DNA from 2 places in the Vibrio tasmaniensis genome. Region 2 is predicted to be linked to the other one. Evidence: predicted binding sites of a transcription regulator. Region 2 holds the regulator's gene; the other holds the start of a gene.

Region 1 (15,499 bases), 210 kb from region 2:
TGTACCCGCTTCGAAGTTCTTGAATTCGAATACACCTACAGGGCCGTTCCAAAGAATCGTTTTCGCGTTGCCGATGATTTCAGCTAGAGCTGCAGTTGAATCTGGGCCAAGGTCGAAGATCATGTCGTCGTCTTGAACTTCAGAAACGTGCTTGATTTCAGCTTCTGCGTTTTCGTCAAATGCTTTAGCACATGCAACGTCAGTTGCTACTGGGATAGCACACTCTTTCATTAGCTTCTGAGCCGTTTCAACTAGGTCAGCTTCGTATAGAGACTTACCTACGTTGTGGCCTTCAGCAGCGATGAACGTGTTCGCGATACCACCACCAACAACAAGTTGGTCAGCGATTTTAGAAAGAGATTCTAGAACTGTTAGTTTAGTAGAAACTTTAGAACCACCAACGATAGCCACTAGTGGGCGAGCTGGGTTGTCCATTGCTTTACCAAGCGCTTCAAGCTCAGCAGCTAGAAGAGGACCAGCACATGCTACAGGAGCGTAAGTACCAACGCCGTGTGTAGAAGCTTGAGCACGGTGAGCTGTACCGAATGCATCCATTACGAAGATGTCACATAGTGCAGCGTATTGCTTAGAAAGAGCTTCTTCGTTCTTCTTCTCGCCTTTGTTAAAGCGAACGTTTTCAAGAACAGTTAGTTCACCAGCATTTAGCTCAAGACCATTTACGTAATCTTTCGCTAGTTTAACGTCACAGTCTAGTGCGTCGTTTAGGTAGTTAACTACAGGAGCTAGAGAGAACTCTTCGTTGTACTCGCCTTCAGTAGGACGACCAAGGTGAGAAGTAACCATAACTTTTGCGCCAGCTTCTAGGCAAAGTTTGATAGTTGGTAGAGATGCAAGGATACGTGCATCTGAAGTTACTTTACCGTCTTTTACTGGTACGTTTAGGTCAGCACGGATGAATACGCGTTTACCTGCAAGTTCCAGGTCAGTCATCTTGATCACAGACATGATTTGTCCTCTCAAATTTAAATAAAAATAAAGTTTTGGAAACTCAGCAACCCTGCTAAGCCTATAAATTATTCAACTGGTAATGCTTTAACTGCTAATAATATGTGGACACTTAGTATTTATTTCAAGGTAAAAAATAAATAATCCGCACATTTGCTTCTAGGTCTTACTTCTTGCCTTCAGAAGCTTGCATTGCAAGAACCGTATCCAGCATTCGGTTCGCAAAGCCCCATTCATTGTCACACCACACCAGCATTTTCACTAAGGTGCCATTGCTCACTCGAGTTTGTGAACCATCAACGATTGCGCTATGGGGATCGTGATTAAAGTCGATGGAAACGAGCGGCGCTTCAGTATAGTCAACTATATTGTGTAATGTACACTGGGAAGCATTAACAATGGTTTGATTTACGTCATTAACTTTCACATTTGTATTAATTGTGACACTTAAATCCATCGCGGTTACGTTTACCGTCGGCACACGCACAGATATAGCTTCGAACTTGTTAGAAAATTTCGGGAAGATTCTTTCTATACCTTTATGTAACTTGGTATCGACAGGAATGATAGATTGGCTTGCCGCTCGAGTTCGACGAAGGTCGCTATGGTACGCATCGATAACTTGTTGATCATTCATTGAAGAGTGAATGGTCGTAATGGTACCTGACTCAATACCAAAGGCATCATCAAGCACTTTAATGATAGGGACAATACAGTTAGTGGTGCATGAACCGTTGGAAACGATTCGGTGGTCAGCTTCGATAGTATCGTGATTTACACCATAAATAATGGTGTTATCAAGGTCGTTAGCACCAGGGTGTGAAAACAGTACCTTTTTAGCTCCAGCAGCGATGTGCGCTAGGCCGTCATCTCGGCAACCGTAAACACCAGTACAATCGAGAACAATATCGACTTCAAGATCACGCCAAGGCAACAGCTCAATATCAGCCAGATGTAAGATACGAATCGTATCAAACTCGCCTTTATCTTCAGCACCAATGCCATGATGCACATAGATGTGCTCTTGATCGTTAGATATTTTCTTGCCGAAGCGGCCGTGACTGGTGTCGTACTGCAATAGGTGAGCCATAGCGTCAGGCTGAGCAAGCTCATTGACCGCTACTACTTTGATTTGTTGGCTTTTGCCACTTTCATAGACAGCGCGTAATACATTACGCCCTATTCGTCCAAATCCATTTATCGCGACTTTTAGCATAGTTCCGTACATCTAACCAAAATTTCGTGCAACAGATGATAACTGAATCCTACTCAAAGCGCATTAGTTGAATACTAAAGCTGTCATAAGTTCAAAACTTTAAATATAAATAGACGCCACCAACCATAACGTTGATAGCGTTACTATTTATGTATAAGAGACAACAAGCTTGTTGTCATCAGCTTTATCAGAAGTAGCCCGTACTTTTAACTTGGGTTAGTTGATAGTGCACTTGGTGACTCACCAGTTCTTTCACTCATAAGATCAGCCACAAATTGAGCTCTTGAGCCCAAAATAATTTGCAGGCCACTTGAACCTACTTTTATGACCCCCATAGCACCTAGGTCTTTGATTCCTTGTTCATTAACAAGAGCCTGATCTTTAATCTGTAAACGCAATCTCGTAATACATGCTCCTATCGAAGTAATGTTAGCGGCACCACCAATCAAGATTGTGATTTCACTAGCTAAATCTTCATTGTCCAAAGTGATCGCCTTACTTTGAGTATCCTCACGTCCTACTGTTTTCAAATTGAACTTTCGAATAGCAAAACGGAAAACCGTGTAATAAATAGCGGCCATGGTTAGCCCCCAAAGAATCACATTGATCCAGTTAGTTTTGAACCCATCCATAGCGGGAAGAACACCAAAAGACACGAAATCAATAATGCCGGCTGAGAAGGTTTTACCAATATGAACATCCAACGCATAAGTCACCGCGTAAGACACCCCCGCCATGATTGCAGAAAACACATAAAGCAAAGGTGCGACAAAGATAAAAGCAAATTCAACGGGTTCTGTTATACCTGTAACAAAAGAGGTAAGAGCAGCAGAGCCTAAAATACCTGCTGCAATTTTTTTATTTTTATCATTCGCTTCATGATACATAGCTAAACATGCAGCAGGGAAAGCAAACATATAGATAGCAAAATTACCCGATAGGAATTTGCCTGCTTCTTGGTATTCACTGGTTGAGAACGTTTTTACTCCATCTTCAAGCATTTTAAACCAAATTGTATGATCGCCATTTACAATAGTACCCGCGGCAGTTGTGTACTCACCGAAAGAGAACCAATAAGGGCTATAAAAAATATGATGGAGACCAACTGGAATTAAAGCGCGCTCCATAAATCCGTAGATGAAAGTTGAGACGTACATGTTTCCGCCATTCGCCATATGCGATAGCGCATCAATACCTGATTGAATATATGACCAAATATGGGGTAAAACTAAACCAATTAGGAATGCAGAAAACGCAGTCACAATCGGCACAAAGCGTTTACCGGCAAAGAAACCAAGGAAATCAGGCAGCTTAGTATCATAAAAACGTTGATACATAACGGCTGCGAGGATACCTGCAATGAGTCCGCCAAAGACACCCGTTTGCAATGAAGGAATACCCATCACCATTGCATAACGACCACCTCCCATCGCCATCTCAGGTGTAATACCGAGCGCCACCCCCATTGTCGCATTCATCACGACCATAGCGACAATCGCGGCTAAAGCGGCAATCCCTGACTCCTTAGTCAAACCAACCGCGGCTCCTACCGCAAACAGTAAGGCTAAGTTATCAAATATAACGCCACCAGCACGCATCATTAGGGGAATGTCGAGCTTAGCACCGAAGGCAAGTAATAACCCCGCAGCGGGTAATATAGATATGGGCAACATCAATGCTTTACCAATTAAGGAAAGCTTAGATAAGCCGCTTTTAAAACTATCTAGCATAATAAAGTCCTTTAATATCGTTAGAATACCAACGAACTTTATCAAGCTAATTGAATCTCAAGGTTACAAATAGCAAGTGGTTTGTAACTCGATTTTTACAAACTAAATATCAACAGCAAAAAGGCACCTTTAGGTGCCCTTGTTTTGTAATCATTATTAGTTAATTAGCTAATTAGCTAAACGACAGTAATCTGAACCATCACAATCAATATGTGACCTTATGCTACCGTAACTCTTTGGATCCCAAACATATAACACCTCTCGTACATTCGACGTCAGTGGGTCAATATACCCTTGGTCATATTGAGTTACGTAGTATTTTTTAAACTTATTAAGTTTAATCGTCTCAGTAGTTCCTGGCTCTAGCGGAATATCATAAAATTCTTCACTTATTGAATTGAGAGGTAATCTATCTCTTAATGCTTCAACTTCAATGTCAGATTCTTGTGGGTTTGCATCTGTATAAGGTTGGTCTTGACCAAACATTATTTTGCATTTAGCTTCATTACCTAACTTATAAGCTGCTGTAATAACCGCTTCTTTTGTCATGAAATGATCAATATGAGTTCCATTAGCTATAGGGACTAATAGCGTACAGTTGTCAGATTTTAAAATTGTAGTGAAATTATCAACCATACTATTAAAAGTCTTTATTTCTGATTGTCTAAAATTCTTAAACGTTCCTCCAGGACCTCCCCCTGCGGTTTGATCACCTACGTACTTTCGCAATGGAGCATCATAGTACCCATAGCTACGAAATTTAAATTCATCCCAACTAGTAAAAAGATCGGTTAATGCATCATAGTCTTCACTATAACGATTTTTTGTAATCGTCAAAACTCGTTCATTTGTTAATACGTCATGATGGTTTGTTGAATAGTTAGAAGCACCAAACATCACATCGACAATTATCTCATCATTTTCATTAGCCAAATTCAAACTAGATATATATCCAGAGAAAACCAATAATGCATCATCATGATGTGGACTAACAATCCTATATTCTTCTGCCATAGTCGGTACAGAAAAAATCAAAGAGGTCAAAGTAGCTATTAGGGGAAGTGATTTCATAATCTAATTTTCCATTGTTTTATATTTAAACCTCCATAAATATTACCCTCTCTACAGAACCCTAGGTTTCATTTTGTAATTCATTTGTAAGTGAAAATTTAGAAACAATAGAAAAATCAATATCTAAATAATCCCCCCCACGAGAAGTTTATAGGCCTTAACTATCGAAACATTTCATTATTAATAGCATTAAGGTGACCGATAAGTGTTTTAGACGTTATCGATGAATCAATAAAATAACGATAGAGTTCATTCGACACTGCATTCTGAATGACGGGATTAACAGCCATTGAATCGGTCAAGCTTGGCATTGCCGAACCATCCCGACTCGCTCGTATATAGTCATCATAAGATTTCTGTTGGCACCGCGATAAGTCATCAATTGGAATATTAGCTTGTGCTGGTATTGAGCCCTTTTTTTCACTGAACTCTAAAAGAAACTTAGGGGCAGATAGCGCGGCCATAATTGAGGTTATATTCTGTTCTTCATTTGAGCGAGTGGAAAAAAAGGCTAGGCTATCTACATTGTAGATAAACCCATTTTCCGTGGAAGGAAATGGGCTGCATTGAATGTAATCAGGAATGCTAGAGCCTGAGCTTAGCATTTCTCCTAGAGCCCAATCTCCTGTAAATTGAAATGCGTATTCCCCCTTGAGCAGTGCTTTCGTTCCTTGATCCCAACTTATTTTTGATAAGTCATTTCCAACAATATTAGCAAGAGCTCGAAAGCGATCTAGTGCTTCTAGTGTTTTGGGGCTGTTCAAAGCTTCGGGGTCTAAATCAACAAAAGCCTGGCGATAATAGTGAGCACCACCCACTCCGAATGCAATGTTTTCAAAAATTTGAACAACTTGCCAAGGGTCTTCCCCCAAAGCAAGTGGTGTAATACCTTTGTTTTTTAGTACATTCAATGCTAGCAATAATGAATCCCAGTCATTAGGGGGGGGCAGCTGGTGTTCAGCTAATACCTCTGTGTTTATCCACATCCAGTTTAGTCTATGAATATTAAGAGGAATGGCAACGTAGTTCCCATTGTATTTGTGAATGGCTTGAATATCAGGGTACAGCGATTGATCCCAGTTATTCAATTTAGCGACTTCATTCATGTCCATTAAGAACCCTAGTGCCGCCCAAGACTGAATAGCAGGACCTTCCATCTGCGCTATATCTGGTGAATAGCCAGCAATCGCTCTCGCTTGAAGGATAGATTTAGCAGGCCCACCTCCTCCTCCTGCAATTGGATCACTTTTTAATGTAAAAGGCAGCAGACGAAACCTGTCTTCGATCACCGACAATGCTGAGTCTTCACCTTCTGCCGTCCACCAATGCAACATCTCTATAGAGGGGGTAGATAATGCTGGCTGTGTAACAAAAAGAGCAACCAAGAATACCCACATTTTCATAAGCTGCTTACCAAAATAATGTCGACTTCTAGCCCTCCTTCTGGTGCATTCGATAATTTAATATCCCCTCCATGGCTTCTTGCGATACTGCGGGAAATCGCCAAACCTAAACCGGATCCATCCACGCTGGAATCGCTACCTCTAAAATAAGGCTCAAATACTTTTTCTAGTATGCTTTCGTCAATCCCTGCACCTGAATCGCGCAGTACAATATGAATAGAATCAGAGTTAACAAACATGCTGATATTCACGACATCCCCATATTTAATGCCATTATCTACCAAATTAAAGAGACAACGCTTAATTGCTAATGGTTTACCGTAGAATTTAACATCTGGCATATCGACAAGATTTACACATAAGTTGTTTTTGTTATGGATAGCCGCACATTGCTCAAAAATATCATTCATGTCTATCCACTCAAACTCTTCATGAATATCATTATCTCGCATGCACTGTAACGCTCCGTTTAACATCATCTCGACTTCATTCAACAGCTTTTCAAATTTAAGCCTTGTCGTATTGTCGCTGAGCATTTCTGTACGAAGTTTTAAGCAGGCTAGAGGTGTTTTTATGTCATGTGAAATGGCATTAAAGAACATATTCCGGTCGCGTAAGTTCGCTTTAATACGACGATTCATTTTGTTGAAAGCATGGATCGCAGCTCTGGTTTCTGAACTTCCTTCTTCTTTGATTTCTTCAATCTGCATTTCCGACCCCATAAGCGTTGCGGAACGAGCAAGAGATCGAAAAGGACGAATTTCTTTTTGTAGCACGACGTAAGAGACCCCCATTAGCATAAAAGTGACTATTAAAAGAAAGGTGATCTGGCGACTATCTATAAATTTATCGGTCAAGCTATCGAAAGACAGAGGAATAACGGTCGCTAAATAGAGCCACTCATTATTTTCTAGTTGAACTTGAATAACCGCTATTGGGAGATCGAGCTTACCTAACACTAAGCTGTAATCTTTCCACAATGCAGGCAGCTCATCCAGCTTGATACCTGAGTTGAATAATAGAAGATCGTCTCGCTTGGTCAAAGTGACATGTACTGAGTGTGACGTTTTAAGTTGTTGTTCTAAAAGATCTGATGCTTGCACCTGCATTTGAGGCACTAAAGAGTGATGATTAAGCGAAGGAACAGGAAGCTTATGATTATTCATAGAAATAAAGAATCGTGTTCCTCCAATATTTCGTAATTGATCGAGAACCAAATGACGATAATTGACGGGAAGTCCTGAAAAGTAATTTATAGTGTCCGAAGCTGCAGAGGCTATCGCAAACATAGCGTGGCTCGCCGATTCTCGTTTAGATACGGAGGTCGTGGAAAACCAAGCAGCACCTGCGAGAACTTCAGCCATGACAATAACCAAGAACGTAGACAACGTAATACGTACGACCATTGACTGAAAGAAGTTTTTTTTCAACATTGAAGTCCATGAGAGTCGATCACAAGCATGTAGCCACGATGCCTTACCGTCATAATCGTATTTCGGTCATCGTCCCTCAATTGCCTTCTCAACCGGCTAATTTGTACATCAATCCCTCTCTCTAGTGGCTCTGCATCCCTCCCCCAGAGTGCTTGTGCAATGTCATTACGACTTAATAATTGATTGGGAGAGTCAAGCATAAGGGTAAGCAAGTTATAATCGGCGCTAGAAAGAGAGACTGCCTCACCATCTTCATGTTTCAATTGTCGTTTTAGAGTATCGAACGTCCAATCCATAAATTTTAACTTACGTTCATTTGTGCTGTGACTGAATGTTGAACGCCTGAGTAGAGCTTTGATTCTTGCTAATAGTTCACGAGGGTTAAACGACTTGGTTATGTAATCATCAGCGCCAATTTCTAACCCCGCAATACGATCTGCATCATCAGTTACTGCGGTTAGCATAATGATAGGGACTTGAGATCGTAAGCGTAATTTTTGGCACAAAGTTAAACCATCATCTCCTGGTAGCATGATGTCTAAAATAATGAGATCTGGGGTGACAGTTTCTAGCTGTTTCCACATCGCGTTACCTTCAAGAGCAGTAATCACAGTGAAGCTTGAGCGTTCTAGATATTCGCTTAAAGCATCGAGAATTTCCTGATTATCATCCACAATCAAAACAATCTTATTAGCCATGACCCAACCTATGCCACTAAATGATTATCAACACATTTACTCACTTTATAATTAGTTTCAAGAGGGTTAGTAACAAAATGCGTCAAAAACCCTAAATGTAAGTTGTAAGTTACAAATAGGTTGCCCTTATCATCCGATAATTTAGGCCTTCACCTTTATGTATACTTCCTTACATTTCAATAAAAACAAAAAGTTAGAATACAGAATTAAGTGAAATAGGCACGACACACCAATTTGAGTAATCATTACGTTTCTTCAATTTGAACGCATAAAAAAACCGAGCCTGTGGGCTCGGTTTTCTATTTTTAACTAAAAAGGTAACGATTAAGCTAGAAGCTCTTTTGCAGTGTTTACTACATTTTCAGTAGTAAAACCGAACATTTTGAATAGCTCGCCTGCTGGTGCAGATTCGCCGAACGTTGTCATACCGATGATCTTGCCACCGAAACCAACGTACTTGTACCAGAAATCAGCGATGCCAGCTTCTACAGCAATACGTGCTGTAACGTCAGATGGAAGTACAGACTCACGGTACTCAGCGTCTTGCTTATCGAACGCGTCAGTTGCAGGCATAGAGACTACGCGTACTGCTTTACCTTCAGCTGTTAGTTCAGCAGCAGCGCTAACCGCTAGCTCAACTTCAGAACCCGTTGCAATGATGATTAGCTCTGGCTTGCCTTCACAATCTTTCAGGATGTAACCACCCTTAGCGATGTTAGCCACTTGCTCAGCGTCACGATCTTGTTGTGCAAGGTTTTGACGAGAGAAGATAAGTGCAGAAGGACCATCTTTACGCTCAATTGCCAGTTTCCAAGCAACTGCAGACTCAACTTGGTCACATGGACGCCATGTGCTCATGTTTGGAGTCAGACGTAGAGAAGCGATCTGCTCAACCGGTTGGTGAGTAGGACCATCTTCGCCTAGGCCGATAGAATCGTGAGTGTAAACTTGGATGTTCTGAACTTTCATCAGAGCCGCCATACGCATTGCGTTACGCGCGTATTCCATGAACATCAGGAATGTTGCGCCGTATGGTACGAAACCACCATGCAGAGCGATACCGTTCATGATAGCCGTCATACCGAATTCACGTACACCGTAGTGGATGTAGTTACCAGAAAAATCTGTTGCTTCAAGAGACTTAGAACCAGACCACATAGTTAGGTTAGAAGGCGCAAGGTCAGCAGAGCCGCCCATGAATTCAGGTAGCATAGCACCGAATGCTTCTAGAGCATTTTGAGATGCTTTACGTGACGCGATGTTTGCTGGGTTAGCTTGAAGATCAGCGATGATTGCCGATGCTTTTTCTTCCCACTCAGCTGGAAGCTCGCCGTTTGTACGACGTTTGAATTCTGCTGCTAGCTCTGGGTGAGCTGCTGCGTATGCGTCAAACTTAGCATTCCACGCTGCTTCTTTCGCTGCGCCTGCTTCTTTCGCGTTCCACTCAGCTGCGATATCCGCAGGGATTTCGAAAGGACCGTGTTCCCAACCAAGTGCCGCTTTAGTTGCTGTAATTTCATCAGCGCCTAGTGGAGCACCGTGACAGTCATGCGTACCCGCTTTGTTTGGAGAGCCAAAGCCGATGATAGTTTTAGTACAGATAAGCGTTGGACGAGGATCCGCTTTAGCCGCTTCAATCGCTGCATTGATAGCGTCAGAGTCATGACCATCTACTGCAGGGATTACGTGCCAGCCGTATGCTTCAAAACGCTTAGGTGTATCGTCAGAGAACCAACCTTCAACTTCACCATCGATAGAGATGCCGTTGTCATCCCAGAAAGCGACTAGCTTACCAAGACCTAGCGTACCCGCTAGAGAACATGCTTCGTGAGAGATACCTTCCATCAGACAACCATCACCCATGAACGCATAAGTGAAGTGATCGACGATATCGTGGCCTTCTTTGTTGAACTGTGCAGCCAATGCTTTCTCAGCCATTGCCATACCAACAGCGTTGGTGATGCCTTGGCCCAGAGGACCCGTTGTTGTCTCGATACCAGGTGCGTAACCGTACTCTGGGTGACCTGGAGTCTTAGAGTGCAGTTGACGGAAGTTTTTTAGATCTTCAATTGAAAGCTCGTAACCTGCTAAATGAAGCAGAGAGTAAATCAGCATAGAACCATGGCCGTTAGACAGGATAAAACGGTCACGGTCAGCCCACTCTGGGTTTGCTGGGTTGTGGTTCAAGTGGCCACGCCAAAGAACTTCAGCGATGTCAGCCATACCCATAGGTGCGCCAGGGTGGCCTGAATTTGCTTGTTGAACACCGTCCATGCTAAGTGCGCGGATTGCATTGGCTAGATCTTTACGAGAAGGCATGTCTGCTCCTGGATACATAAGCGATTTAAAAAAGAGATGGATGCTAAAGTTTTCATTTTTATTAGCGCGGGTATTCTCTCAAACGACTATAGCGACTGCAAACGTTTTACTGGCACTTTAACGGTCATTTTCCGCAATTTTCGATCATTTACATCACTTAACATGGCTTTCCACAACCAACACGCAAACGTTTGGTTATGACATATCATAAAAAAGAGCTTGTAATTCGACCGTTGGAATTTAAAATAGCCGTCTAGATGTAGAAACACCTACAAAATATACTGTATTTAATGGCGGCGCTTCCTTGATTGCGACGGCATAAATTATTTGCATTTAACTATTTGCAACTAAAAACTAAACTAAAAGTGGAGCTCTCATGGCTAAGCACCTATTCACTTCTGAATCTGTATCAGAAGGCCATCCAGATAAAATTGCAGACCAAATCTCAGATGCTGTTCTTGATGCCATCATTGAACAAGATCCAAAAGCACGTGTTGCTTGTGAGACTTACGTAAAAACCGGCATGGTTATGGTTGGTGGTGAAGTAACTACGTCAGCATGGGTTGATATCGAAGAAATCACTCGTGAAACAGTACGTGAAATTGGTTACGTTCATTCTGATATGGGCTTTGACGCTGACTCTTGTGCTGTACTAAATACCATTGGTAAGCAGTCTCCAGACATCAACCAAGGTGTTGATAAAGCGGATCCTAAAGATCAAGGTGCGGGCGACCAAGGCATCATGTTTGGTTACGCAACGAACGAAACGCCAATCCTAATGCCAGCTCCAATTACTTACTCTCACCTGCTTGTTAAGAAGCAAGCTGAAGTACGTAAGAGCGGCAAGCTTGACTTCCTTCGCCCAGATGCGAAATCTCAAGTAACGTTCCAATACGACCAAGGTAAGATCGTTGGTATCGACGCTGTTGTTCTTTCAACTCAACACTGTGATTCAGTAACAACACCTGACCTACGTGAAGCGGTAATGGAAGAGATCATCAAGCCAGTACTTCCTGCTGAGTGGATCAACAAAGACACTAACTTCTTCATCAACCCAACAGGCCGTTTCGTAATCGGTGGCCCAATGGGTGACTGTGGTCTAACAGGTCGTAAGATCATCGTTGATACCTACGGCGGCGCAGCTCGTCACGGTGGCGGTGCATTCTCTGGTAAAGATCCATCAAAAGTTGACCGTTCTGCAGCTTACGCAGCGCGTTACGTTGCGAAAAACATCGTTGCTGCTGGCATGGCTGACCGTTGTGAGATTCAACTGTCTTACGCTATTGGTGTTGCAGATCCAACCTCTATCATGGTTGAAACGTTCGGTACTGAGAAAGTAGCTCACGAAATCATTATTGAAGCGGTTCGTCAAAACTTCGACCTACGTCCATACGGTCTTCAAGAGATGCTGAACCTACTTCAGCCTATCTACAAGCAGACTGCTGCATACGGCCACTTCGGTCGCGAAGAGTTCCCTTGGGAAGCTACTGATAAAGCAGCAATCCTAGCGGACTTCGCAGGCCTGTAAGCATTACGCAACACGCCTAGCTGCAACGTAATTTTAAAAGCCTCTGCTCTCAGAGGCTTTTTGCTTTCTATTCTTCTATTCTTCTATTCTTCTATTCTTCTATTCTTCTATTCTTCTATTCTTCTATTCTTCTATTCTTCTATTCTTCTATTCTTCTATTCTTCTATTCTTCTATTCTTTCACTAATCAATCCTAACCCTTTCAAGTAATACAAGCGTTAACTAATAGTTTATTTTAATAATTGTGGGGATTTTACGTGCTGAGATCAATGTTACGCAAACGTTTAAATTTTAATGTAATAGCACTTGTTAAAAACAAACCATTCTCAGTAACTCATGCTTCTTTGCCACAAACTTTCAGTTCAACAACAAAACACTCGACGACTGCACCCACTCGATCTGAAAATTAATCAAGGTGAGCGCTGGGTAGTCATTGGACGCAATGGTTCCGGAAAAACCACGTTATTAAAAGCACTGGTTAATTTGCTTCCCTTCAAAGGCGAAGTCGTCATAAACCAATTGCCGCTACGTAAGTTAACTTGCCAGCAAAGAGCAAAACAAATCAGTTACCTTCCACAACACAGTCAAGTGGATGGTCGTTTAGCACTCAGAGAGTACATTCAACTAACCGCTTCCAATCAAGCCACTTCTAGCTTTTCACTTGACCAAATAAGTAAAGCACTAAAGATCGATACTTTCCTCGAACGAAGAATGGGACAGCTCTCAGGCGGCCAGAAGCAGCGAGCGCATATTGCACGATCTTTATGTCAGAACGCCGAGTTTCTGGTGTTGGATGAGCCTCTAAACCACTTAGACCCATGCGCTCAAGGGGAAGTCTTATCGCTATTGAAAGAACTGGGTAAAACACTGATTTGCTCACTGCATGATATTTCCCTTGCTGCCAAATTCGCGACGCACATTGTGATTTTGGAACACGGTGAACTGGTCGCGAAAGGAAAAGTAGAAGAGCTACTGACCCACAAACAGCTTCAGCCGATTTTTGAAGTAGATTTAATCAGCACAACCAATAAGCGCACACAGAAAACAAGCAAGTTTTTCGACATTGAACTCGACCAAGGACAGGACCTTTCATGAATAAATTATCAGCATCAGCTTTAACTTTTACTTTCTTACTTTCCATGTCCGCACAAGCTCAAATCACGGTAGAAAACTGCGACTCGACACTTACGTTAGATACGTCGCCTAAAACCTTAATCACTCACGATATCAATATGTCTGAGATGGCATTTTCTCTCGGGCTTGAAGAGAATATGATCGGAGTGACCGGTATTAGCGGGTACTACAAAACGACTCCTGAATTTAATCGCCTTCAGGGCAGCATTCCAGAGCTCGCACCGAAATATCCTTCTTTGGAGGTGTTAGTCAATGCAAACCCTGATGTTTTCTTCGCAGGATGGAATTATGGTATGCGTCTGGGCGGCTCAGTCACGCCAGATTCACTGAAAGAGTTTGGCATTAACACTTTAATTCTTAATGAGAGTTGCAGCCACATCCGTAAAGATAAGCAACCAGCTAGCATGGAACAGATGTTCGATGACGTGACGCGCCTTGCGACTTTATTTGGTCATCAAGACAGAGCTCAAACACTGATCTCCACGTGGAAAGAGCAATTAGTACAGATTCAACAGCAAACCAAGAATCAAACTCCGCTTAAAGTCTTTTTGTATGATTCAGGGGAAGATAAACCATTCACTGCTGGGAAATACGCGACAGTGAGCGCCATGATAGAAGCAGCGGGTGGCGCCAATATAATGAAAGATCTGGATATCAGCTGGGGAACCACATCATGGGAGTCAGTTGCGATGCATAACCCTGATGTCATTATTCTTCTCGATTATCAAAATGGGACAGGCGCTAAAGGCATGCAAGCCTTTTTGGAACAGCACCCAGCGATGAAGCTGACCACAGCGGTAAAGACCATCCAATACCTTCCTCTGCGTTATGAGGAAATTACTCCCGGGCCAGCAAACATAGCTGCAATTGAAAAATTGGCACAGCGCATCCAAGAAATCCATGACAAGTCTTAGTACTAACCTGAACCGAACCGCACTGAACACCTGCGTATTCAGTTCTGTTTTTGCCCTCTTAGCGATGTTTTCTCTGAGTTTAGGCAGCGTTCATCTATCTTTTACACAAGTCGCTACGATTTTTTCAGCGGCGATGAGTCAACAGATCGACTCTCCGATAGATCAAGTGGTACTGCATTTACGCTTGCCAAGAACAATCATCGCGATTATTTGCGGTGCTGGGTTAGGTATTGTTGGGGCGTTATTACAAACCGTCACAAAAAACGACCTTGCCGACCCTTTCATTTTTGGATTGTCATCCGGTGCTGCGACTGGAGCTGTGTTTGTGATTACAGTCATCGGCAGCGCTATCGGTATTTGGACACTTCCACTCGCCGCTTTCATCGGTGGAATAATCTCGGCTTCGGCTGTGCTATTTCTAGTCAGAAAAGTAAATGGGCAAGCGTCTTCTCAAATTGTTTTAGCTGGGCTGGCTATCTCATTTTTATTTACAGCCTTAACCAATTTCTTGGTCTTCCACGGTGATCAACGAGCTGCCCATTCGATTCTATTTTGGTCGCTAGGAGGCCTAGGAAATGCGCGCTGGGACAATGTTTTAATTGTGCTTGCAGGACTTCTCGCCTTGATAGCCCTAAGTATATTTAAACATCGTCAATTAGATTGTTTACTTGCGGGAGACGACGTAGCACAAACGATGGGCGTCGACACAAAACGTCTGCAAACCGGTGTTTTTATTGTTTGCGCTTTTGCAACCGCATGTTTTGTTTCTATCATCGGTGTCGTCGGATTTATTGGCTTGATGGTTCCTCATATCGCGAAGAAAATCATCGGCCCATTGCACAAAAAGTTACTCATCACTTCAGGGCTGATTGGGGCTTTGCTTATGTTATTAAGTGATATTTTGGCGAGAACCTTAGTTGCTCCTCAAGAACTGCCTCTTGGTGTTGTCACCACCGCGTTTGGCGCACTATTCATTGTTTCCATTTTGATGGAGAAAAGTAATGAAAGCTGAACGCTTCACCATCATTGCGATTCGTCATGGCGAAACCGAATGGAACCGAATTGGCAAAATGCAGAATCAATTGGAT
Region 2 (15,499 bases):
AACTGTTTGTCTAGTGGAACCGGCAGTGCCACGCGGGCAATCATTGGGCGCATAAATGGACGACTTTATCTGAGTTGACGAGAGCGGACAGTCTAAAGGATAAGGCGGTTAAATTCGAGAAGCAGTTTGGACCAGCTCAGAGAGTAGAACCAATGAAGACCACTTAAGCCTTAAATCTTAAAGTGACAAAGGAAATAAAGAGGCTATTGGTGAAAAATGTATCAAATCAGTTGATCCTGCTTTATAGATTCATTACTATACTGCGCCTTAAAGGTATGGCTTTATCGCGGTTTAGTGATACAGCGGTGTCTTTATTTATTTTTTAACTACGTGTGGTGTCCGGCTTAGAATCGGATGGCGACACGGCCTAATTGAGGTTTTCCCATGAAAGTTGGTATCCACCCAGAATACAAAGCAGTTTCTGCAACTTGTTCTTGCGGTAACACGTTTGAGTTCAACTCAACGCTAGCAAAAGAATCAATCCACCTAGACGTATGTGACAAATGTCACCCGTTCTACACTGGTAAGCAACGTATCGTAGATACAGGCGGCCGTGTTGATCGCTTCAACAAGCGTTTCGGTGCTCTTTCTAGCAAGAAGTAATTCTCGCTATTTAGACATAAAAAGGACACTTCGGTGTCCTTTTTTGTTGCCTGTAAATTGAGAAAGTACTGAATCGTATTTCATTATTAGGTCAGTTAAAGTAATAGGTTACTGACGTAAATCTTACTTAATCACTTATCCCAACACTCTTTCCTCGAAATTCGCTCTAAAGTTGAGCAGGCGATAGTAATTTCAACTGCCCACTGGTCTTATTAGTAGTGAAATCTCGTTTTTTAATGATACAGATGCTTCAACCACCTAGGAACTTTGAAGTACATCCATTAACATGAACAAGATCCCCCAAATAATAATATCCTAGGAACCTACACCTATGTCTGAAGACAGCCGCCAAGATCAATCCTCTCAAGCGTTATCGCCTCAAGAACAATTCCGTCAGCAAGCTCTTGATTATCATGAGTTCCCAATTCCAGGCAAAATTGCCGTAGAACTGACGAAGCCTGCAAACTCTGCAGAAGACCTAGCACTGGCATACAGCCCAGGTGTAGCTGAGCCTGTTCGCGAGATCGCACAGAACGTCGATAACGTTTACAAGTACACAGGTAAAGGCAACATGGTTGCAGTTATCTCTAACGGTACTGCAATTCTTGGCTTAGGCAATCTTGGTCCTATTGCTTCTAAACCGGTTATGGAAGGTAAAGCGCTACTGTTTAAGCGTTTTGCTGGTTTAGATTCTATCGATATTGAAGTAAAACACCGCACAATCGATGAGTTCGTTGATACGGTTGCGAATATCGCAGATACATTTGGCGGTATTAACTTAGAAGACATCAAAGCACCAGACTGTTTTGAAATCGAGCGTCGCCTGATTGAGCGTTGTGATGTACCTGTATTCCACGATGACCAACACGGTACTGCGATTGTTACGGCAGCAGGTATGCTGAATGCGATTGAGCTTCAAGGTAAGAAACTGGAAGAGTGTAAGATCGTTTGTTTAGGTGCTGGCGCAGCAGCGGTTGCTTGTATGGAGCTACTGATTAAGTGTGGCGCTCAGCGTGAGAAGATCTACATGCTTGACCGTAAAGGTGTGATCCACACTCGTCGTGATGACTTGAATGAATACAAAGAGCTGTTCGCAAATAACACCGACAAGCGCACGCTTGAAGATGTTATCGAAGGCGCTGATCTGTTCTTGGGTGTATCGGGTCCTAATCTGCTACCAGCTAAGGCTCTTACGCTGATGGCTGATAAGCCGGTTGTGTTTGCATGTTCAAACCCAGATCCAGAGATCAAGCCTGAGCTTGCACACGAAGTTCGTTCTGACCTAATCATGGGTACAGGCCGTAGTGATTACCCTAACCAAGTAAACAACGTACTTTGTTTCCCATTCATTTTCCGTGGTGCACTAGACGTGCGTGCGAGCGAAATCAATGACGAAATGAAGCTAGCGGCGGTTAAAGCGATTCGTGAACTAGCGAAAGAAGAAGTTCCAGCTGAAGTATTGGCAGCTGCGGGCGAGACTGCACTGGAGTTCGGTAAGGGTTACATCATTCCTAAGCCAATGGACCCGCGTCTGCTTCCTCGCGTTGCAAAAGCAGTTGCTGAAGCGGCTGTTGAGTCTGGCGTTGCTCGAATTGAGATGCCTGCTAACTATATGGCTTAATGCCTTAATGCCTTAATGCCTTAATGCCTTAATGCCTTAATGCCTTAGTAGCTTAGTAGCTTAATAGCTTAGTAGCTGTTGCTCTATTGAGCGAAAAAGAATAATAAAAAACCGACTCATAGGAGTCGGTTTTTTTATGTCTATCATTCACAGCGCAGCTACAGATAACGTAGTGGGTGATGTGACAAATAGGGTTCAGCTATAGCGAATCAATAATGAAGGCGGTGACTGAGTTGTTTTTATTCTTCGTCAAACGCTTCGAACTCGATGCCCATCTCTGTCATCAGTTTTTTGACTTCAGTCGGGATGTCGTCTGGACGATCTTTACGAAGGTCTTCATCCGTTGGCAGTGGTTGGCCAGTGTACGCATGTAGAAAGGCTTCGCACAGTAGCTCACTGTTTGTTGCATGGCGTAGGTTGTTGATCTGGCGGCGAGTGCGCTCGTCAGTAAGAACCTTTAACACTTTTAGAGGGATAGAAACTGTAATTTTCTTTACTTGTTCGCTTTTCTTTCCATGCTCAGCATATGGGCTTATGTATTCACCATTCCAGTCGGCCATTGCGTACCTTCATCACTTTAGTTGTTAGAATAAATTAATAGTGCTGATTTTAGCGGGATTTACTGCCATAAGCAAAGACATATAGACGTCCGGAAGTGTTGACGTCTCACGTTTATGAAAGTAAAGTGAGTAACATATATCTAACACAGCCACAAAATGCCGACAAGCAGCTGTGATTCTCAGACGCAAAACTTGTAAGGAAGCACCTATGAGCAGCCGGAAGCCAGCAACCATCGCAGTACGTACTGGTATCGAGTCAGACACGCAACACCATGCCGTTGTCCCACCTATTTATCTTTCGACTAACTATGGGTTTCCCGCTTTTGGTGAAGTGCCAAAGTACGATTATACCCGCTCTGGTAACCCAAACCGCGGTCTATTAGAAACGGCACTATTTGAGCTTGAGTCTGGTAAAGGCGCGGTTGTTACTAACTGTGGTACGTCGGCACTTAACTTATGGGTATCCGCTTTCTTAGGTGGCGATGATCTTATTATTGCACCGCACGACTGCTATGGCGGTACTTACCGTCTGTTTAACACACGCTCACTCAAAGGTGACTTCAAAGTTCTGTTTGTTGATCAATCGGATCAAGCCGCACTGGATGCTGCGATCGCGCTTAAGCCAAAGTTAATCTTAATCGAAACGCCATCGAATCCATTGGTTCGTGTGGTTGATATTGCAGAAACTTGCCGTAAAGCGAAAGAAGTAGGTGCTCTGGTTGCTGTCGACAACACGTTTTTGACGCCTGTGTTCCAAAAGCCTTTAGAGCTGGGTGCGGATTTTGTTATCCACTCAACCACCAAGTACATCAACGGACACTCAGATGTCATTGGTGGTGTTGTAGTTACTAAGACAGAAGAGCACGCTGAAGAGCTAGCATGGTGGGGTAACTGTATTGGTGCAACCGGCACACCATTTGATAGCTACATGACGCTACGTGGTATTCGTACGCTAGGTGCACGTATGCGCGTTCACGAAGAGAGCTCACGTGAAATTCTGACGGCTCTGCAACAACAAGATCTGGTGGGTACGATTTACCACCCAAGCCTTCCTGAACATCCGGGTCACGAGATCGCGAAGAAACAGCAGTTGGGCTTTGGTTCCATGCTGAGCTTTGAATTTTCGGGATCTTTTGAAGCACTTAAATATTTTGTGGATAAATTAGAGCTATTTTCTTTGGCTGAATCATTGGGCGGTGTTGAAAGCCTGATTTGTCACCCAGCGTCGATGACTCACCGTGCTATGGGCGAAGCAGCATTAGCAGAAGCGGGTGTTTCTCAACAATTACTGCGCCTTTCTGTTGGCCTTGAAGATGCAGAAGACTTGATTGATGATCTCAAGCAAGCGTTTGAAAAAACACAAGGCTTTATCGCAGAAGGGGAGGTTTAATAATGACAACCTTTCGCCAGCTACATAAATTTGGTGGCAGCAGTTTAGCGAACCCTGAGTGTTACCAACGCGTGGTCAATATTCTTAGAGAATACTCGTCAGCTACTGACTTGGTCGTGGTATCGGCTGCGGGTAAAACAACTAACCGCTTGATTGAGTTTGTTGAAGCGCTCGACAAAGATGGTCGTATTGCGCATGAATGTCTACAAACCCTTCGTCAGTTCCAGCTTGAGCTGATTGAAGCGCTGCTTGAAGATGAGTCTGCGGCTCAGCTAACGGCCACTATTCAACAAGAATTTACTGCTTTAGGTGAGCTAACTGCTCCTCTAAGCGAATCGCAAAAAGCACAGGTGTTAGGACACGGTGAGGTTTGGTCTTCACGTTTGTTAGCTGCTCTGTTGTGCCAACATGACTTACAAGCAGTTGCTCAAGATGCGCGTGCCTTTTTACGTGCAGAAGCGGGTGCTCAACCCGAAGTGGATCGCGCGCGTTCTTATCCTCTGATTAAAGAAGTTTTGGCTCAGCATACGCATTGCCGAGTGGTGATTACGGGCTTTATGGCTCAGAACTGCGAAGGTGAAACAGTACTGCTTGGTCGTAACGGTTCAGATTACTCAGCAACCGTGATTGGCGCTTTGGCTGAAGTTGAACGTGTGACGATTTGGAGTGACGTGGCAGGCGTTTACAGCGCTGACCCTCGTTTGGTTTCGGATGCGTGTTTGTTGCCTCTGCTTCGCCTTGATGAAGCGAGTGAACTCGCTCGTCTGGCGGCTCCAGTGCTCCATAGCCGAACGCTACAGCCTGTGGCTCAAAGTGCTATGGATCTCAGCTTGCGCTGCAGCTACCAGCCGGAGGCGGGCTCTACACAGATAGAGCGTGTACTGGCATCGGGTCGTGGCGCAAAAATCATTACCTCTCTGGATGAAGTTCTGATCGTTCAGCTGACCTTTGGTCATGGCCATGATTTTGACCGCTTAGAAAGTGAAGTTCTTGAAGGTCTTAAACGAGCTCAACTTGAGCCGCTTGCTTATGAGCTTGAACCCGATCAGCACTGTTTGCGCCTTGCTTATACAGAAGAGATCGCTGGTGGCGCTTTAGAATATCTACAAGACCACGCGATTGAAGCGGAAATTAAGCTTAAAGAAGGCTTCTCTCTGATTGCGGCGGTGGGTGCTGGTGTGACTAAGAACCCGAACCATTGTTATGGATTCTACCAACAACTCAAGAGCTCACCGGTTGAGTTTATCTCAGAAGCAAACTCAGGCTTGAGCTTAGTGGCTGTGATTCGTAAGAGTGAAACATCAAGCCTAGTGAAAGGCATTCACTCTCAACTGTTCCAAGCGCAGAAGCGTGTTGCGATTGCTTTATGTGGCAAGGGCAATATTGGTTCAAGTTGGTTAAGCCTGTTTGCTGAGCAAAAAGCGGAACTTGAAAAGCGTCGTGGAATGAACTTTGAATTGGTTGCGGTGATTGATAGCCAAACTTATTGGTTCGATGATCAAGGCATTGATGCGACTTCTGTGAGCAAGCGTTTTGATGATGAAGCGATTGCCAATAACGGCAACGACTGGCTAGAGCGTTTGGGTTCTATTCAGGGCTACGATGAAGCGGTTGTGTTAGATGTTACGGCAAGCCCGGTGCTTGCTGCAAAATACCTGCAAGTCGCACAACAAGGTATTCACCTGATCTCGGCTAACAAGGTGGCAGGTTCTGCATCAAGCGAGTATTACCATCAGGTACAAGATGCTTTCGCTAAGATCAGCCGTCATTGGCTGTACAATGCGACAGTGGGTGCTGGCTTACCGATTAACCACACGGTACGTGACCTGCGCGAAAGCGGTGACGATATTATTGCTCTGTCAGGTATATTCTCGGGCACTCTATCTTGGTTATTCCAACAGTTTGATGGCACGGTGTCATTCAGCGAGTTGGTTGATTTAGCGTGGCAACAAGGCCTGACGGAACCGGATCCTCGTGCTGACCTCGATGGCTCTGACGTGATGCGTAAGCTAGTGATTCTGGCGCGTGAATCGGGTTTAGATATTGAGCCTGAAAACGTCAAAGTAGAATCATTGGTACCTGAAGAATTACAAGATCTGTCAGTGGATGACTTCTTTGATAAAGCTTCTGTACTGAGTGAAGAGTTGGCCGAGCGTTTAGATAAAGCGCAGTCTCAACAGAAGGTTTTGCGTTACGTCGCGCGTTTAGAGAAGAATGGCAAAGCAACGGTAGGCGTTGAGGCGCTATCGAAAGAGCACGCCCTGGCGAACTTATTACCTTGCGACAACATCTTTGCGATTGAGAGCAAATGGTACAAAGATAATCCATTGGTTATTCGTGGCCCAGGTGCTGGTCGTGAAGTGACAGCTGGTGCAATTCAATCTGACCTAAACAGAATGTCTAGCCTGTTTTAATACTGAGAGCGGTTGGCTTAATACTTAGAGCGATTGGCTTAATAGTCAGATCAATTGCTTTAATACTCAGATTAATTGTTTAAATGCGTAAATAGCATACTATCCACTAAGATAAATAAGGCTGAAAGCACGATGTGTTTTCAGTCTTTTTTCTACATTATTTCTTCTTTGCGACCCACCTATCGGCTTGAGCTTTTCTCACTATCTACTTGAAAAAAATTCATAATGGATCTGTTGACATTAAATCGTATTCAATTCATTCTGAAGACATATAGACGTCTAAACGTCGTTAGGGATTTGAGATTATTTAGTGGTTGCTTTTGCCACAGGGAGAGTAAGATGGGATACACACACGCAAGTCATATCGACGCTTTAAATCAGAATATTGCAGAGCTTTCTGACAACATCAATGTGTCATTTGAATTTTTCCCACCAAGCAGTGAGAAGATGGAAGAGACCCTGTGGAATTCTGTTCACCGTCTTAAAACACTTCAACCTAAATTTGTATCGGTAACTTACGGTGCAAACTCGGGTGAGCGTGATCGTACCCACTCAATCATTAAAGAAATTAAGAACCAAACAGGCTTAGTTGCTGCACCACACTTAACGTGTATTGATGCTAGCCGCGAAGAGCTGATTCAAATTGCCGACGATTACTGGGCAAATGGCATTGAAAGTATTGTTGCGTTGCGTGGTGATATTCCAGCAGGCGGCGGTGCGCCAGATATGTATGCGTCTGATTTAGTCGAGCTGCTTAAATCTCGTCACGACTTTGATATATCAGTAGCGGCATTCCCTGAGGTTCACCCTGAAGCAAAAAGCGCTCAATCTGATCTTATTAACCTAAAACGTAAAGTGGATGCGGGTGCAAATCGTGCAATCACTCAGTTCTTCTTCGATGTAGAAAGCTACTTACGTTTTCGTGACCGTTGTGTGGCGGCTGGCGTTGACGTAGAGATTGTACCGGGTATCTTGCCAGTTTCTAACTTCAAGCAAGCGTCTCGTTTTGCTGCGATGAATAACGTAAAAGTACCGGGTTGGATGGCGAAGCAGTTCGAAGGCTTGGATGATGATCCAACAACTCGTCAGTTAGTCGGTGCTAGCCAAGCGATCGATATGGTTCGTACGCTAAGCCGTGAAGGTGTGAAAGATTTCCACTTTTACACGCTAAACCGTGCAGAAATGACTTATGCACTTTGCCATACGCTAGGTGTTCGCCCACAGGTTGCTGCGCTGTAAGTAAAGCCCAAGCGCTTGTAAAAGCTTCTGGTAGTAACATTTCAAATCCTATAGATACAAAAAAGGCTTGGACTCTAAGAGTTCAAGCCTTTTGCTTTTCTAGTTTCTAGTTTCTAGTTTCTAGCTTAACTTAAGCAAGAGCGCCAAGTTCAAGCAGTACTTCGTCAGCCCATACAATCCATGCTTCACGGATCAGTAGGTTACGACGAAGCGTTAGACGCTCTAGGCGTGCTTGCTTGTCTAGTGTCGATGGCGTTGCGTAGTAAGCCGCTTCGATTTCTTTGTAGTGAGAAACCAGTTTGCGAGACTCTTCTACTAGTTCAGCAAGTTGTACACGGTACGCATCAGAAGGTTGTACAGCACAAGCGATTAACTTAGCTGAGAACTCGTCACGAACGGTTGGGTGTGCAGTTGGTTGTTCAAACCATTCACCTAGCGCGCCACGGCCAGCATCGGTGATAGAGTAAACTTTACGATCAGGTTTGCCTTCTTGAGGCTCAAGTACGCAAGTTACCTGGTCGTTCTGAGCCATTTTATTTAGCTCGCGGTAAACTTGTTGGTGGCTAGCTTTCCAGAAGTAACCAATGCTTGCGGAGAATTCTTTTGTGATATCGTAACCAGTAGCATCGCGTGTACTTAAAACGGTTAAAATTACGTGTGGTAATGACATGTCTGAAATCCAAATGGTAAACAGTAAACAAATACTTGAACAACAAGTGTGCTTCTATGGCACGTTATATTGGTTATGTTCAAGTAGCACCAACTCAATCGTTGGTTATGTCACCTTACAAAGCCGTTTATCACCTAGGTTGACCAGTTTATTGGTCGAGTGCCGCAGATTATTATTTTGGAGTGTTTCTGCAGCGGAGCAGTAGTATATCTAAATAATAAGCATAAAGTAGAATACATGGACAAAATAACCCAAAAAACTGACAAAATACTCACTAGTGGTTATTTGGCGAAATAAAAAGGCCGCACATGGCGACCTTTTGTTTCTTTTATAGATGGAATCACTAATTAACCAGTGTTTCGCATACCTGCTGCAATGCCTGCGATCGTCACCATTAGCGCTTCTTCTAGTTCTGCTGGTGGTGTTTCACACTTACGAGTACGGTAAAGCAGTTCCGCTTGAAGCATGTTTAGCGGCTCAACATAGATGTTACGTAGACGAATTGACTCAAGTCCCCAAGGGTCGCTTTGCATCAAGTTCTCGTTATTTTCTACATTCAGCACCGCTTTGATGTCTTTCTGCAATTGCTCACGCAGTAATTCACCTAACGGCAGCAGTTCTTTATCAACAAGGCGTTGGTCGTAGTACTTAGCGATTTCCATGTTGCACTTCGAGTACACCATTTCCAACATACCTAGACGAGTAGAGAAGAATGGCCATTCACGACACATCTCTTCAAGTAGCGCTTGATGGCCTTGATCGACAGAGTATTGGATCGCTTCACCAGCGCCTAACCATGCAGGAAGTACCAAACGGTTTTGGCTCCATGAGAAGATCCATGGAATCGCACGTAGGCTTTCTACGCCGCCGTTCGGGTTACGTTTCGCAGGACGAGAACCAAGAGGCAACTTGCCTAACTCTAGCTCTGGCGTCGCTTGGCGGAAGTAAGGAACAAACTTCTCTTCACCACGAACGACGTTACGGTAAGCTTCGCAAGATACTTCAGACAGCACTTCCATTAGGTCGCGCCATTCTTGTTTTGGCTCTGGTGGTGGCAGAAGGTTCGCTTCTAGAATCGCACTTGCGTATAGGTTGAAGCTATTCACTGCAACATCTGGCAAGCCAAGTTTAAAGCGGATCATTTCGCCTTGCTCAGTTACACGTAAGCCGCCTTTCAAGCTTTTAGGTGGCTGAGAAAGAAGAGCAGCGTGCGCCGGAGCACCACCACGACCAACTGTACCGCCACGGCCGTGGAATAGAGTCAGTTCAATACCTTCTTCTTCACAAGCCTTAACCAACTTGTCCATTGCATCATACTGCGCCCAACCAGCAGACATTACGCCAGCGTCTTTTGCTGAGTCAGAATATCCGATCATCACCATTTGGTGGTTCTGGATAAAGCCACGGTATAAATCAATGCTCATTAGCTGTTTCATCACGGCTTCTGAGTTGTTCAAGTCGTCCAGCGTTTCGAACAATGGACATACGTCCATGCGGTACGGGCAACCACATTCTTGCAGAAGCAAGTGAACAGCCAGTACATCCGATGCTGTACGAGCCATAGAGATCACGTAAGCACCAAAGGCTTCACGAGGTTGAGCAGCAATGACCTTACAGGTGTCTAAAACCTCTTTGACCTGTTCAGATGGCTCCCAGTCGCGCGGTAGCAGTGGGCGTTTTGAGCTTAATTCATTAGTTAAGAAAGCGACTTTGTCTTGCTCGCTCCACTGGTCGTAATCACCAATGCCTAGGTAGCGAGTCAATTCAGACAGCACATCTGAGTGACGTGTACTTTCTTGACGAACATCGAGACGAACTAAATGCACACCGAATGCTTTTAGACGACGTAGAGTATCAAGCAGAGAACCGTCTGCAATGACGCCCATGCCACATTCGTGCAGAGATTGGTAACACGCGTAAAGTGGTGTCCAAAGTTGGTCGATGTTCTGTAGTGTTTCTTTCTTCGGTACTTCAGCATCGTGCAGTTTTGCATCAAGCACTTCTAACGTGTTGTTCAGCAGAGTACGTAGGCTCTTAAGGATTGCACGGTAAGCTTCGTGCTCATCGCCAGCCAATTCACGAACGGCGTCATTACACTTGGTCATCGACAGTTCGGTAATCAGCTCGTTCACGTCACCTAGATACAGGTCAGCGGCTTTCCAGCGAGATAGGCGCAGTACTTCTTTGGTGATGGTGTGCGTTACGAATGGGTTGCCATCGCGGTCGCCACCCATCCAAGATGAGAAGTGTACTGGGCGAGCATCGATTGGTAAGCCTTCACCAAGGTAACCTTTTAGTCGGCCATCCATTTCACGTAGGAAATCAGGTACAGCTTCCCAAAGAGAATTTTCTACAACTGCAAAGCCCCACTTTGCTTCATCAAGTGGTGTTGGGCGTTGCTGACGAATCACATCAGAGTGCCAACCTTGAGCAATAAGCTGCTCTAGGCGACGTTCGGTTTTCACTCGCTCTTTGTGTGATAGGTCGCTTAATTCTAATTTAGACAGACACTCGTTGATCTTAACCAACTTGTTGATCATGGTGCGACGAGTGATTTCTGTTGGGTGAGCAGTCAAAACGAGTTCGATGTTCAGGTCGCGAACAGCTTGAGCTGCATCTAGCTTGCTGATGTCGTTTTGGTTTAATTTGGAAAATAGAGATTGCAGCACGTCTGGTTCGCAAACATGCTCCTCACAGTGGCGAGAGATCGTGTGGTATTGCTCTGCCATGTTGGTGAGGTTGAGAAATTGGTTAAATGCACGAGCAACAGGAGTGAGTTGTTCGTTCGGCAGGTTTTTGATTTCTTCAACTAGGCTGTCACGGTCAGCTTTGTTGCCTGCGCGGGCGGATTTGGAAAGTTTACGGATAGTCTCCACTTTCTCTAAGATAACGTCACCATGTGCATCTTGGATTGTGTTACCTAGCAAGCGTCCTAGCATGCTTACGTTACTCTTGAGAGCGGCGTATTTCTCGTTCATTGTCATCCTGCCTCGTAAAAAAATTACATCCATTGTTCCTTGTTAAGTACACAATCTAGCGAAAAGTGCTGTATCTAGTCAAATAAAGCATTCTAAGTTTGCAATTATTAGGTTTAAAAATGCGGGAGAAGTAAATTTTTCAAAACTTAGGGAAAAAGTGAAATTTAATTACAAGATTGCGGCTATATCAGGGATGGCAGAATAAAAGCCACTTTTTAGGGTGGCTTTTATGTGAATGTTCGGATTGAAAAGTAATAACTAGAAACAATATTTACGGATAGATTTACTCAGAACATCAATTGTTGGGTCAATAAAATCGAAGCTTAAGAACTCATCCGGTTGGTGAGCTTGGTCAATTGAGCCTGGGCCTAACACCAAGGTTGGACATAATTCTTGAAGGAAAGGTGCCTCTGTACAGTAGTTCACGGTTTGCGATTCAATCTCACAAACTGATTCCATGCCACCAATAAATGGATGATCGTGCTGGCACTCATAACCCGGAATTGGCTCATGCAGGGGAGTAATCTCAATTCTGCCCGGCCATTTTGCTTCGACTTCTTTAAGTGCGCTGCGCAGCATGTTATCCAAACCATCTAAGCTGATGCCCGGTAAAGGACGAACGTCATAATGCAGCTCACAACAGCCACAGATACGGTTGGCACTATCGCCACCGTGGATATGACCAAGGTTTAGCGTCGGGCTTGGAATGGCGAATCCTGGGTGATGGTACTCTTTGACTAGCTTGTCACGCAGCTGCATTAAAGCGAACAGCACTTCATGCATGATCTCGATGGCGTTAACACCTAATGCTGGATCTGAAGAGTGACCTGATTTACCGGTTACTCGCACGGCATTGGCAACATGACCTTTATGTCCACGAATAGGCACTAGGCTGGTTGGTTCACCAATAATGCAGTAATCCGGTTTAAACGGTGCATTTTCGGTGAAATGACGTGCACCTAGCATGGTGGTTTCTTCGTCACAGGTTGCTAATACATAGAGCGGCTTGGTCTGTTTGCTCCAATCCATCTTCTTTGCGGCTTCATAAACGAAAGCAAAAAAGCCTTTCATATCGGCGGTGCCTAATCCGTAGAAGCGGTTGTTGTGTTCTGTTAGTGCGTGAGGGTCGAAATTCCAACGTCCTTCATCGAATGGCACGGTGTCGCTGTGTCCTGCAAGCAATAAGCCGCCTTCTCCCGAACCCATCTTTGCGACCATATTATGTTTGCCGGGTTCGACTTCCACTACCTCAACGCTAAAGCCTACGTCTTTAAACCATTGAGCCATTTTTTCGATCACTTTCTCGTTGCCATGATCCCAGCTTGGATCGGTTGAGCTAATGGAGTCGGTGGAAATTAGGCCTTTATAGACCTCAAGGAAACTCGGTAATTGCATAATATCTTCACTTCTACTATTGACAGGAAAACCATAAGTCGGTAAAACACATATTAAATCATATTTAATGCATAAGAAATCAAATATAGCTAAAAATTAAGTATGAATAGTCAAATTTGAAATGTAACTTACCTCAAGAATGGATGTGTTGAGATGTTGAAAACCACGATCATTGGCGCAAGCGGCTATACAGGAGCAGAACTGGCTCTAATGATAAACAGACACCCTGAGCTCACGCTATCAGGTTTATATGTCTCAGCCAATAGTGTAGACGCGGGCAAACCTATCGCTGCACTACACGGTAAGTTAGCTGGCCTGATTGATATGCCAGTGCAACCTTTAACAAATCCGCAAGAAGTGGCTAAACAGTCTGATGTGATTTTTTTAGCGACCGCGCATGAAGTCAGCCACGACCTCGCGCCAATCTTCCTTGAGAACAATTGCCAAGTCTTCGACCTATCGGGTGCATTCAGAGTTAAAGGCGAAAACTTCTATAAAGAGTTTTACGGTTTTGAACATCAACACGAACAATGGCTAGACAAAGCGGCTTACGGTTTAGCGGAATGGAATGAGCAAGAGATCAAAGAAGCTCAACTTGTCGCAGTCGCGGGTTGTTACCCAACCGCATCACAATTGGCGATTAAGCCTTTGGTTGAAGCCAAGTTACTCGATGAGAACCAATGGCCAGTAATTAACGCGACTAGCGGCGTTACTGGTGCAGGTCGCAAAGCGACGATGGTTAACAGCTTCTGCGAAGTGAGTCTGCAAGCTTATGGCGTGTTCAATCACCGTCATCAACCTGAAATGGCTGCACACCTAGGGTGTGATGTGATTTTCACCCCGCACCTCGGCAACTTTAAGCGCGGTATTTTGGCGACCATCACCATGAAATTGGCTGAAGGCGTGACAGAAAAACAGATACAAAATGCCTTTGAGCAAGCTTACCAAGGTAAACCTGCGGTGAGATTACTCGAAGAGACATTGCCAAGAATTCAAGATGTAGAACAGACGCCTTTCTGCGACTTAGGTTGGAAGGTTCAAGGTCAGCACATCATCGTTGTTTCAGCGATTGATAACTTATTAAAGGGTGCATCTAGCCAAGCGATGCAGTGTTTAAATCTACGTTATGGTTTTGCGCCATTGACTGCGTTAGTGTAAGGGAATCTAGATATGAGCCTTAATAATCAACCATTAATCATAAAGTTAGGTGGCGCTGCGCTATCTTGTGGTGAAACACTTAGCAAGTTATTTGGTGCTATCTCTGCTTACCAACAACAGGCACAACGACCAATCGTGATTGTTCACGGCGGCGGTTACCTTGTTGATGATTTAATGAATAAGTTGAACCTCGAAACCGTTAAGAAAGAAGGGTTACGTGTTACTCCTTATGATCAGATCCCAGTGATCGCTGGTGCACTAGCAGGCACGGCCAACAAACTACTTCAAGGTCAGGCAATTAAAGACGGTATCAACGCCGTTGGTTTGAGCCTAGCTGATGGTGGTTTATGCAAAGTAAGCGAACTGAACCCTGAACTGGGCGCGGTAGGAAAAGCGGAGCCGGGCGACTCAACCGTTCTGCAAGCGATTCTTAATGCGGGCGCACTGCCAATCATTAGTTCCATTGGTCTGACTGAGCAAGGCCAACTGATGAATGTGAATGCCGACCAAGCTGCGGTTGCCGTTGCAGGCGCACTTGATGCTGAACTGGTGCTGCTTTCTGATGTAAGTGGTGTGTTGGATGGCAAAGGCCACCTAATTCCAAGCCTCAATCAACAGCAAGCTGATGACCTTATTACAGGGAAAGTGATTACCGACGGCATGATCGTTAAGGTTCAAGCCGCACTAGAAGCCGCTAACGGCCTTGGACGACCAATCGAAGTTGCTACTTGGCGATACCCAGAAAAGCTAACACAACTGTTTTCAGGTAAAAGCATAGGAACGCAGTTTTTACCTCAGTAGACCTCACGACGAGTTACTACTTAAAGAATTTAGACAAATAAATTTAACACATAATAATGAAGTCATTTCCAACGCTGACCGCCATGTGCAGTATGGAAACTAGGAGAAAGAAAATGAGCAAAGTTAACGTAAAGAAAGTTGTAGTAGCCTACTCTGGCGGTCTAGACACATCAGTAATTATTCCATGGTTGAAAGAGAACTATGATTGCGAAGTTATCGCATTTGTTGCAGATGTAGGCCAAGGCGACGAAGAGTTGATTGGTATTGAAGAGAAAGCAAAAGCTTCTGGTGCTTCTGAGTGTTACATCGCAGACCTTAAAGAAGAGATGGTGGCTGACTACATCTACCCAACGCTAAAAACGGGCGCTTACTACGAAGGTAAATACCTGCTAGGTACTTCGATGGCTCGTCCAATCATTGCGAAAGCTCAGGTTGAAGTGGCACGTAAAGTCGGTGCAGACGCACTATGTCACGGCTGTACAGGTAAGGGTAACGACCAAGTTCGTTTTGAAGGTGCATTTGCTGCACTGGCACCAGACCTACATGTAATCGCACCTTGGCGTGAGTGGGATCTAGTGAGCCGTGAAGAGTGTCTGGATTACCTAGCAGAACGTAACATCCCTTGTACTGCTTCTCTGACTAAGATCTACTCTCGTGATGCAAACGCATG

Evidence for each region. The regulator MetJ, encoded in region 2, represses methionine synthesis genes. The targets are predictions, from matches to a motif close to TTAGACNTNTANANGTCTAA.
Region 1: the regulator MetJ is predicted to act here: its motif matches at 11,082-11,101, upstream of metK (methionine adenosyltransferase).

Annotation. Positions count from the first base shown of each region.
Region 1 covers NZ_AP025510.1:469,217-484,715, reverse strand. Annotated here, with positions in the region: gene OCV44_RS02360 (phosphoglycerate kinase) at 1-966, opposite strand, end outside; gene epd (erythrose-4-phosphate dehydrogenase) at 1,133-2,182, opposite strand; gene OCV44_RS02350 (PTS transporter subunit EIIC) at 2,389-3,912, opposite strand; gene OCV44_RS02345 (PIG-L family deacetylase) at 4,081-4,983, opposite strand; gene OCV44_RS02340 (ABC transporter substrate-binding protein) at 5,145-6,386, opposite strand; gene OCV44_RS02335 (ATP-binding protein) at 6,383-7,750, opposite strand; gene OCV44_RS02330 (response regulator) at 7,813-8,517, opposite strand; gene tkt (transketolase) at 8,842-10,836, opposite strand; gene metK (methionine adenosyltransferase) at 11,213-12,364, shown strand; gene OCV44_RS02315 (ABC transporter ATP-binding protein) at 12,700-13,458, shown strand; gene OCV44_RS02310 (ABC transporter substrate-binding protein) at 13,455-14,411, shown strand; gene OCV44_RS02305 (FecCD family ABC transporter permease) at 14,398-15,423, shown strand; gene OCV44_RS02300 (phosphoglycerate mutase family protein) at 15,413-15,499, shown strand, end outside.
Region 2 covers NZ_AP025510.1:257,670-273,168, forward strand. Annotated here, with positions in the region: gene priA (primosomal protein N') at 1-53, opposite strand, end outside; gene rpmE (50S ribosomal protein L31) at 385-603, shown strand; gene OCV44_RS01175 (malic enzyme-like NAD(P)-binding protein) at 935-2,224, shown strand; gene metJ (met regulon transcriptional regulator MetJ) at 2,464-2,784, opposite strand; gene OCV44_RS01185 (O-succinylhomoserine (thiol)-lyase) at 2,993-4,174, shown strand; gene OCV44_RS01190 (bifunctional aspartate kinase/homoserine dehydrogenase II) at 4,177-6,588, shown strand; gene metF (methylenetetrahydrofolate reductase) at 6,928-7,827, shown strand; gene OCV44_RS01200 (PadR family transcriptional regulator) at 7,958-8,497, opposite strand; gene ppc (phosphoenolpyruvate carboxylase) at 8,845-11,481, opposite strand; gene argE (acetylornithine deacetylase) at 11,734-12,870, opposite strand; gene argC (N-acetyl-gamma-glutamyl-phosphate reductase) at 13,024-14,028, shown strand; gene argB (acetylglutamate kinase) at 14,041-14,829, shown strand; gene OCV44_RS01225 (argininosuccinate synthase) at 14,943-15,499, shown strand, end outside.